Regions from separate parts of the Cohnella abietis genome, predicted to be linked through region 1. Evidence: riboswitches for the same ligand, from Rfam matches in the RefSeq annotation. Region 1 holds a riboswitch; each other region holds the start of a gene.
What was found. Region 1 has a riboswitch for cyclic di-GMP ahead of KCTCHS21_RS28720 (FapA family protein). Riboswitches for the same ligand answer to the same signal wherever they lie in the genome.

Region 1 (3,284 bases):
CCGTCCCTATAAGAACCTACAGAGGCTCAATCGTTCCAACGCCCGTCTAAGCATTCCTGCCCTCGACGAGAACGTAATAATGGAGGCGTTAAGAAAGCTTGTTCTAGTGGATGAGGAATGGATTCCGGACGAGCAAGGCACCTCACTCTATATTCGACCGTTCGTTATCGCGACACAAGCTACGCTGGGAGTATCTCCATCCGAGCAATATCATTTTATGATCATCCTGTCACCGGTCGGCTCTTATTATGCAGAAGGAATCAATCCAGTTAGCATCTTCGTCGAGTCCGAGTACGTTCGTGCTGTGACAGGCGGAGTAGGAAATGCCAAGACTGGCGGAAACTACGCGGCAGGACTTAAAGCGCAGCAGGAAGCTACTGACAAAGGATATTCTCAGGTGCTTTGGCTTGATGGTGTACATCGGAAATACATCGAGGAAGTCGGGAGTATGAATGTCTTTTTCAAAGTAGGCGGCAAGGTCATTACTCCAGCATTAAATGGAAGCATATTAGACGGGGTAACGAGGGATTCGGTTATTCAGCTGCTGCGGTATTGGGATATTGAGGTTGAGGAGAGAGCGATCTCGATTAATGAGCTAGTTGAAGCTTATCGTAATGGTACGTTGGAGGAAGCGTTCGGGACAGGGACAGCTGCAGTTATTTCTCCAATAGGGGAATTGAATTGGCAAGGTGATAAGCTTGCGCTCAATGAAGGTCGGACCGGGCCGCTCTCCGCTAAAATATATGATTTCATGACGGGCATACAAAGAGGAACATTGGAAGATCCATTTGGTTGGGTTGTGAAACTCTAAGCAATTTATGAGCTAAAATCGACAATATCATACAATTATCGATCAGGCTATTGAAAAGAGTGCGACTATAATCTTATAATGAAGGTAAGAATACCTAATATAAGGTATTAAATTGAAAATTAATTAGTCATAAAGTATATACAACAATGATCCGCATACACGAAAAGGCAAACCTTTCGAAAGAGGGGGACGCAAAGCTATGGGCCTAAGGAACTAACGTTCTAAGGTTGCCAAGCCGTCGAATGGAGCGTAGGCATCTTCCATTCTGGAGGATGTCTTTTTTTAGTTATTCGGACTGAAAAAGTTTCTCACATATCCATTTCTGAATAACCTCAGACATATACATTCTTTCGCTATCCAAAAGACAGCGAAAGCTGTTTATGCGTGTACGCTTAACCGGCAGGCTTCTATTAGTTTGCGATTTGAGAGGTGCTTTACTTGAAGAAACCGGTTTCCGAAACCGAATTGAAGAAGCTAATCAATCAATTAAATCTGGAAGAGTCTTCACGAAGTCATGAAACGGGTGATGAAGTAGGAGGAGTGGAAGCCCCGCTTAATAAGAAGAAGCAGGATGGGTCGATCCACGTTATGAATCAGCGGATTACCGTTCAGAATCCAATCCATGGGGGAGAATATGCTGTCATTAACCCTATGAGCCCAGTCAGACTGTTTATTAATGATAAGGAAATTTATCAGGAATCGAAAGTGACAGCAGAGGATCGAATATCCTGGGAAAATGAAGAGCAGCCCCTATTTGAGATAATTATCTCGGATGACAAGCTCGCAGCTTACTTACACCTTCATGCTAAGGCGCGCTATTCCTGCCGACTTGTTGATGATGGACCGGCCCAGCAGCTGACTGTAAGAGTCGCAGAGGACATAGATATTGTACTGAAGACGGTGCAGCTTGGCGATGTTATTAGCAAGCTTGAGGCGATGTCCATTAAAGCGAGAATCGAATTCGCTGTTATCCAGCAAGAGCTGTTAAACCCTACTTTCCTGCCCGTAGTCGTGGCCAGTGGCAAAGAGACCATTCAGGGCAAGGACGCACAGCTTGAAGTTTATTTTCCCCAGCAAGTGGAGAGTGAATTTTTTGAGGTGGACGGGACTATCGATTTCCGCGACCATCTACGAATTCCATCCATTCGTAAAGGAGAAATGATGGCGAAGAAAATTCCTATGCTGGACGGGACCGCTGGGTATGATGTGCTAGGCTGTGTTACGGTGCCCAGCCCGCCCAAGGACCTCCCCATCATGGTGAAAGCGAATGTCGAGCTTATGCCAGATGGCTCCGTCGTGGCGCGGACACAGGGAAGGCCAAGGATAACGGGAAGTAAAATCAAAACTCTCGATATCTCTACTTCTTATGTTATTTCAGGGAACGTAGACATCAAGACGGGCAATATCGTGTTCTCCGGGGATGTTATTGTTTACGGAGATGTAACAGACAATATGATTATAGAATCTCTCGGTAATGTTTATGTCTATGGCAACGTATATAGCTCAACGATTACAGCCACGGGAAGCATTAATGTGAGAGGCAATGTTATTGCGAGCAAGCTTTACTCCGGTTATTTTGGCGTATTGTTTAATAGACTCTATCATTCTTCTAAGCAGTTGTGCGATTACATAGAGAAGCTATTGTATGCTTCCAAGCTACTTGTACAAGCTTTGGAGTCGAAGAAGCAAGAGGTTTCTTATGGACAGATTGTGAATCTGCTCATGGAAACTAAAATGATGGAAATCCCTGATGCCATCAAGGAGCTTCTCGCTGTCATTGATAATATCCAGCAAATTAAACAAGAGGAATATGTGAAGCTAAAGGAGGTTGCGGAAATTTTCTCGCAGCCGACTAAGATCGTCGAGATGGCAACATACGGGTTTGTTCAAAGCTTCCTAGAATTACTTAAGGTAACCCATGACGAAATTGAGAGAATGCAGGAGGCATATGTAGAAATTAGTATCAATCAGTGCCATAACAGCGAGCTGAAGTCCAATGGCGACATTGTCATCCATCGTGACGGTGTACTGTTGTGCGATCTATACGCCGCAAGGAATATTATTTTTGTCCATCAAAGCTCTATGTGCAGAGGGTCCCAGCTTGAAGCAGGAGACAGCATAATAGCTCAGATTATCGGTGGACAGACGGGCGCCAATACGGTGCTAAAGGCAAGGCGGAAGATTCAGGTGAAAAAAATGTATGCTGGTCGGGTTTGCATAGGTAAATATTGCAAGGATATCTTTGAGCCTGTCGAAAACACGACTTTCGATATCCAGGCACTGAAGAAGCAGGTATAGACCACCCGAGTGAAGTCTGATAACGGAAAGTGGTAGGTGGTATAGATATGGATGATCCGCAGCAGGAGTCTTTCTTGAATATGCGAGTAAACAAAAACATTTACAACGACATAGGAACCTTAATTATCCCGAATCATAGGGTGTTAACAATCAAAGATATCGATCGGCTTGCTCA
Region 2 (3,284 bases), 3.4 Mb from region 1:
CTTCCTCTGCAGCTGGTCGGCTTAGGTCTAGTTGTTACAGCAGCTATTCTTTTTGGCAAGAGACGTTCTTCACGTAAATAATAATCAACATGCGCGCAGTGGTAGGACTGTCGAGAATTCTCGACAGTCCTTATCCATTCGAAGGTATAGGAATCATTAATGAACCCATTACGGAAGGAGGATGTAAATTATTATGAGAAAGTTAGCTTTACTATTATTTATAGTTGGGTTTGGCCTTATATTATTTCCAATATTACGAGAATGGCATTATGACTGGAAACAAGAGCAGCTGTTAACCGAAATGGAACAAGCTATTTCTGCTACAAACGAAAATGACTTTGATCATCAATTAGCATTGAAAAACGATAATTTAACACAATTGTTAATGCAGGGATCTGATCCAGAGACAGAGAGTGTAGAATCTCCACCAGTTGAAACGGAATCCACTCCGGAGCCTAGTGCTGCAAATACCCCCCCGCCAATTGGAATCATTGAAATCAAAAAAATAAAAGTAAAGCTTCCTATACTAGAAGGTGCAACGAATGAGAATATGAAATTCTCAGCAGTTCATCTGAAGGAGACCACTAAGCTTGGTGAGATTGGTAATGCAGCTATAGCGGCCCATAGAGCTCATACAAAGGGTAGACTTTTTAATAGGTTAAATGAATTAGAGGTCGGTGATGAAATCACTGTAAAGGTTAATGACGAGCAATTCGTCTATACCGTATTTAATATATTGAAAGTAGAGCCTACGGATATCTCTGTATTAGGACGGAACGATAGAGACAAAATTCTTACTTTAATTACATGTGATCCCGTTATTAATCCAACTAAGAGATTAATTGTTCAAGCTAAGCTATAATTCGTATTAATAGTCAACAATTCGCTTGCTTCTTTCATTAAACTCTGTTAAATTTAACCTATAAGACAAAGCTCGACAAAGGCAAACCTATCGAAAGGTAGGGACGCAAAGCTAGAGGGCCTTCCCGTAAGGATGGCAGCCAGCTCCCGAAAGAATTGGCTTTTTCTTATATAATCGTAGTTCAGGCTCTATCTGCACTATGAATAAACACTTACACGATAATGGCAAACCTATCGAAAGGTAGGGACGCAAAGCTAAAGGGCCTTCCGCAAGGATGGTAGCCAGTTACCGAAAGGAAGATTATTCATGCGTAGATCATTTCTCATATTGATTGCCGTATGCTTCATATCCCTGTTTAGTGCAGCTAGTACTTATGCAGCAGAGGGCAACTCAGACAACTGGTTGGATGAAACAAAGCTAGACTCAGGATTAGTTGGAGTATCTTATGATATTACTAAGGGAAGTAAGCTAAAAGTTCTCATTAAGAAGGGCAACACTACTTACACGTATGACTTAAATCAATCTAACAAGTTTGAATATTTTTCCTTACAGTCCGATAATGGTACTTACAATATTTCAGTGTTGCAAAACACTTCAGGAACCAAATACAAGCTTCTTCAATCGAAAGATATTACTTTGAACTTACAGGATTCTAGCAGTGCTTATGTAGGATCTATTCAAAATATTAATTGGAATGAATCAGAGCTGGCAACTAAAAAAGCTGCTGAACTAACCAAGAATAAAGCTTCAGATGAAGAAAAAGTAAAAGCAATCTATGAATTCATCATTAGTGAGATCAAGTATGATTCTAACTTAGCTAAAAACGTTACTTCTAATTATATTCCTAACATTGATAACGTGTTTAAGGCGAAAAAAGGTATCTGCTATGATTATTCCACACTATTCGCAGCGATGACACGGAGTGTAGGGATTCCAACGAAGCTTGTAATGGGAACATCTGAATATGTGAAAGAGTATCATGCTTGGAACAATGTGTACATCAACGGCAAATGGATTACTATTGATACTACTGTTGATGCTGCTCTGTCGGGCAAAAAAGCAGTAACCATGAATAAGGATTCCAGCAAATATGTAGCAGCGAAAGTATACTAATATCAGTAAGCTTGAATTATATGGACCACCTTCTCTGATTTAGAGGAGGTGGTTTTATTGTATTGCACATCTCTTTATAAAAATTATAGAATTTGTTCAGATGAGATTGTTACAATAAGTCACAGTTGTACAGTTGATAGTAAAATAGTAGTATATCAGTATATTGATATTAGTAAAAAAGACCTATTTAATGTTGGTAAGTAAATTAATAACAATGAGAAGTAAAAATTTTATGTAACAATGTTGAATTTTGACTAATATTAAGGTGAGCACAGTTGCAGAAGGAGCAATAGAATGATAAGAAATTGGACTTCGACATCAAACTATAAAAAAATCTATACGAAACTATTAATAGCTTTATTGGTGTTGACATTGTTATCGGGTTGCGGTTTGTTCGGAGGGAGTGGAACCTCATCGGACGATGTTAAAGAGACAAAAGATACCGAAATTGCTCCCTATAATGGTGAGATGAGCAAAGCGATTTCAAATGTTTACACCGCTAAAAGGGAACTGGCTCTAACCTTTAGTGGTATGGGGGACGAAGCTACTATGATTCGTCTATTGAAAGAACTGGATGTTTATCACATAAAGGCAACATTCTTTCTTCCTGGAATGAGAGTGGCGGAAGAGCCGGATATTGTGAAGGAAATTGTTTCTAGAGGACACGAAATTGAGAACAATACTTTGAGTCGATTAGATATGACTAAACTTAGTTATGAACAAATTTATAAAGAAATTCATTTAAGCAATGAGATTATTAGAAAGACGACAGGGAAAACACCCCGTTATGTCAGAACAAAATCGGGGCATTACAATGATGATGTTCTTTTAGCAACTGCGCACAATGGTCTGGATTCCTTAATTGTATACAGCTTCTTTCTACATAACTGGCAGGGAGAAAGCCCTGAAGAAAAAAGCCAATATGTAAGAAAATATATTAATCGTGGGGGCATTATTAATATAGATACAGAAGAAATTATGGATGTCGTTGATGATATTCCAATCTTCGTCAAGGCTGCTTCAGATGTGGGCTATGAGTTTATTCCTCTAAGTAAGTTAATGGAGCTTGGCGGAGAGAAAAAACCTTTAGAAATGATCAAGGGATACGATGCAGCAAAAGCTAATCTAAATTATAAAGATACTAAGTATAATCTTATTTTCAGAAAGGAGACGAGTAAGAAAGAAATCTCGTTAACCTTTGATGATTGGGGTACAGATTATACTGTAAATAAAATTTTGGATATTTTAGCTGAGAAAGAGGTAAAAGCGACATTCTTTTTACGTGCAAAAGGAGTGGAAGCTAACCCTA
Region 3 (3,284 bases), 1.3 Mb from region 1:
TGGACGGATTTTACCCTATTTGTATTGCTTTTCATGTTATTCGTAAGCGTAATCGCTTTTAATAGAATCACTCAAACTCATAAGGTATATTTAGCCTTTCATTTTGTGATGATGCTTTGGCCTTTGGGCCAGTTTGCTGTGAAGATGACCGACTATACGCAGTTCCAGCTTTTCTTCATTAATACTTCATTTGTAGCGATGGGGCTGCTGGGGCCAGGCTGGCTTATTTTCGTTTTTTTCCTCACCGGGAGGGCAGCTCAGCTAAAAGCCAGTCGTACTTTATTGTATCTTCTTCCAGCAGCGCTATGTATAATCGGAGCTTTGTGGAATCCGAATGGATTGTTTATGTCCCCTGTAGCCGGCAATTACTTAGAACGTGTTTATGGGCCGTTATTCTGGTTGCTTGTTCTCGTTCAGTTCGCCTATTTCTTTACCGCTTTAATGAGTATGTTCCATGCTCTCAAAACAGTCAGCTCCGTTAATCAACGTAAGCAGCTTGGAACCGCTCTTATCGGTATGTTCGTTTTAACCGGGTTTGGGCTTCTCGATGTGCTTATTAACGTACTCTTGTCGCAATGGCTTCCAATTGTTCCTGGACTGCTGGCGTCGGGCATTTTATTGTCTGATTTATGCTTTGTTATTGCTATCTATCGATTTGGAATGTTTGATATTCTAAGTATGGCACAGCGTGATATATTCGAGCATATGACTACCGGTATTATCGTTGTAGATGAGAATGACAAGGTACTTGAGGTTAATCGCGGAGCTTCTCCTTTCGTGCAATCAGCTAAAGGGGAAATTTTCGAGATGGACAGATTTCTTGCTCCGTTACAGGCTCAAGGAGAGGTCTATGAGTTTCTGTACCGCTACTTGCATCATCCCTATGAGAAGATGCAAATGGAATTTTCTCTACCGGAAAATGGTGGCCGGCATGTATCTATTCAGATTTCGCCAGTGGTGGACGACCGCAAGACGTTGCTGGGACGTATTATTACGTTTCATGACGTTACAGAGCTTCGCAAGCTTGTCGTGGAGATGAATCGCAAAAATGAAGCACTGCACGAACGTAATTTGGAATTGATCACGATACAAGAGGAGCTATTCCGAGTCAATCAGAAGCTGGAGCAGATGGCTGTAACTGATGGGCTAACAGGCTGCTTTAATCGTAGGTATTTGATGCAGCAGTTGGAGCATGAGGTACTGCTCAATATGAGATATCAAATCCCATTTGCTATTGTTCTTTTTGATATTGATCATTTCAAACAGATTAACGATAAATACGGTCATCTTGTAGGTGATGAGGTTCTACGAAGCACTGCAGATATCGTACGTACAAAGCTAAGGAGAACAGATATTCTAGCAAGATACGGTGGAGAAGAGTTTACGATCTATTTGCCTCATACGAATCGTGAGCAGGCGGAGCTATTGGCGGAAAGAATTATGATTGCTGTCGGTGATAATTGGGTGGACGCAGGAACGGAAAAGGTTCATGTTACGATTAGCATGGGGGTTCTATCCGAAACTAGTGAAGATTTATCCTTTGATGATCCGAAGGAATATATGCGTGAGGTATTTTCCAGTGCAGATTCAGCATTGTACAAGGCAAAGAATGAGGGACGAAACCGTGTTGTTATGGCACTATAGGGAACGATCGTTCCTATGGTTTACTAGAAATAAATGTTACTAACTTTCTTACATTATGATACAATCATGATAATAGATTATCGGATTATTAAGGGCAAACTTGCTGAAAAGCAAGGACGCAAAGCCACAGGGTCTAATGTTCGCAAGAACGATGACAGCCTGGCTGCCGAAGGTCCCTAGGGACACATAAGGCGAAACAGGCTGCTTCCATCTGGAGGTCGCCTTTTTTTGTGCGATTAGAAAGCTTGGTAGCTCGATACAAACGTATACTACCGTCCCAAGGACGGTGAAGCCGTTTTACTTGAACAATTAGAAAGTATAAGTTTTGAATTCCTTATACTCATCTAATCGCTCGATACAAACGTATACTACCGTCCCAAGGACGGTGAAGCCGTTTTACTTGCATTAAACAATGTTTGAGAGGTGGTTTGGCGGGAATGACATATGACGATGACAACAATGCAGCTGGATCCGAGCTGGATAAGGATTTACTCCCGTTAAATATACTACTTCACTGTAGAACCGTGGTAGAAGGCAAGAGCTTCCTGACTACTGGAGTAATGACACATGTAGAAGGTGAGCTTTTCGAGGTTGAGGTTCATGAGTATGAGCAGTTTGAGCTTGGCGAAACAGTTAAACTGACGATTTACTCGCCAGCAGGGATACAGTCTATGTCTTCTGTTGTATTCGCTAAATATGAAGGTGCAATTGCACTGCTTCAGCCGCCGGATTTAAGCAAACGTTTCAAGGAGAGACGAGAGCATCCAAGAGTAGAAATTGCCGGTAATGCTCATATTGTGCAAGTACTTAAAGATTCCGGAGAAGTGCTTCCGTTAAACCAAACTGCTGAGCTTATCATTCAAGATATTAGCATTTCGGGTATTAGCTTTTCAGGAAAGTATGAGCCACATTTTGCTGCTAAATCAAAGCTGAGGGCAAATGTGCACATTGGGATTGGGTTTAGCTGTGAGCTTGAAATCATTCGTAGCGATCGACAAGAGGATGGCGTTCTCTGTGGTGCCAAAATGCATGTTCTGGAGCCGGAAATGCTTCGTCCATTACGGGCACTCATTTTAAGACAACAGGTTGAGAAGCATGCTAAGACTCGCCGGGACTTAGGAAAGAAACGGATTTTTAACGGTTGAGTTAAGTGGAAATCGATAAATAACAGTAGAGAAGATCGGATGATTGACAGGCCTGCGCAGAGGCCTGTTTTTTAGTTTTGAGAGATTGAGAAGCTCGGCATCCATTCCTGCAACCTACGTATTTGGTGTGACGTTATACTAAGTAGAGAAGAGCGGAGGTACCGACTAAATCTTGGGATTGGCGTCGTATGCTGAAGAGTTAGGCGGAGGTACCGACTAAATCATGGAACTGGAGTCGGTATGCTGAAGAGTTAGGCGGAGGTGCCGACTAAATCATGGAACTGGAGTCGGTATGCTGAAGAGTTAGGCGGAGATGCCGACTAAATCTTGGAATTAACGTTGTATGCTGAAGAGTTAGGCGGAGATGCCGACTAAATCTTGGAAATAGCGTCGTATGCTGAAGAGTTAGGCGGAGATGCCGACTAAATCTTGGAATTAGCGTCGTAGGGTGGAGAGATAGGCGAAGGTACCGACTAATTCTTGAGATTGGCGTCG

Region 2: another riboswitch for cyclic di-GMP. It lies ahead of KCTCHS21_RS12450 (transglutaminase-like domain-containing protein); the one in region 1 lies ahead of KCTCHS21_RS28720 (FapA family protein).
Region 3: another riboswitch for cyclic di-GMP. It lies ahead of KCTCHS21_RS23145 (PilZ domain-containing protein); the one in region 1 lies ahead of KCTCHS21_RS28720 (FapA family protein).

Annotation. Positions count from the first base shown of each region.
Region 1 is NZ_AP019400.1:6,548,706-6,551,989, reverse strand. It holds gene KCTCHS21_RS28725 (branched-chain amino acid aminotransferase) at 1-811, shown strand, start outside; cyclic di-GMP riboswitch class I at 968-1,054, shown strand; gene KCTCHS21_RS28720 (FapA family protein) at 1,250-3,109, shown strand; gene KCTCHS21_RS28715 (HD-GYP domain-containing protein) at 3,157-3,284, shown strand, end outside.
Region 2 is NZ_AP019400.1:2,937,324-2,940,607, forward strand. It holds gene KCTCHS21_RS12440 (collagen binding domain-containing protein) at 1-81, shown strand, start outside; gene KCTCHS21_RS12445 (class D sortase) at 194-862, shown strand; cyclic di-GMP riboswitch class I at 933-1,013, shown strand; cyclic di-GMP riboswitch class I at 1,076-1,155, shown strand; gene KCTCHS21_RS12450 (transglutaminase-like domain-containing protein) at 1,169-1,975, shown strand; gene KCTCHS21_RS12455 (polysaccharide deacetylase family protein) at 2,270-3,284, shown strand, end outside.
Region 3 is NZ_AP019400.1:5,212,619-5,215,902, reverse strand. It holds gene KCTCHS21_RS23150 (histidine kinase N-terminal 7TM domain-containing diguanylate cyclase) at 1-1,644, shown strand, start outside; cyclic di-GMP riboswitch class I at 1,728-1,815, shown strand; gene KCTCHS21_RS23145 (PilZ domain-containing protein) at 2,082-2,789, shown strand.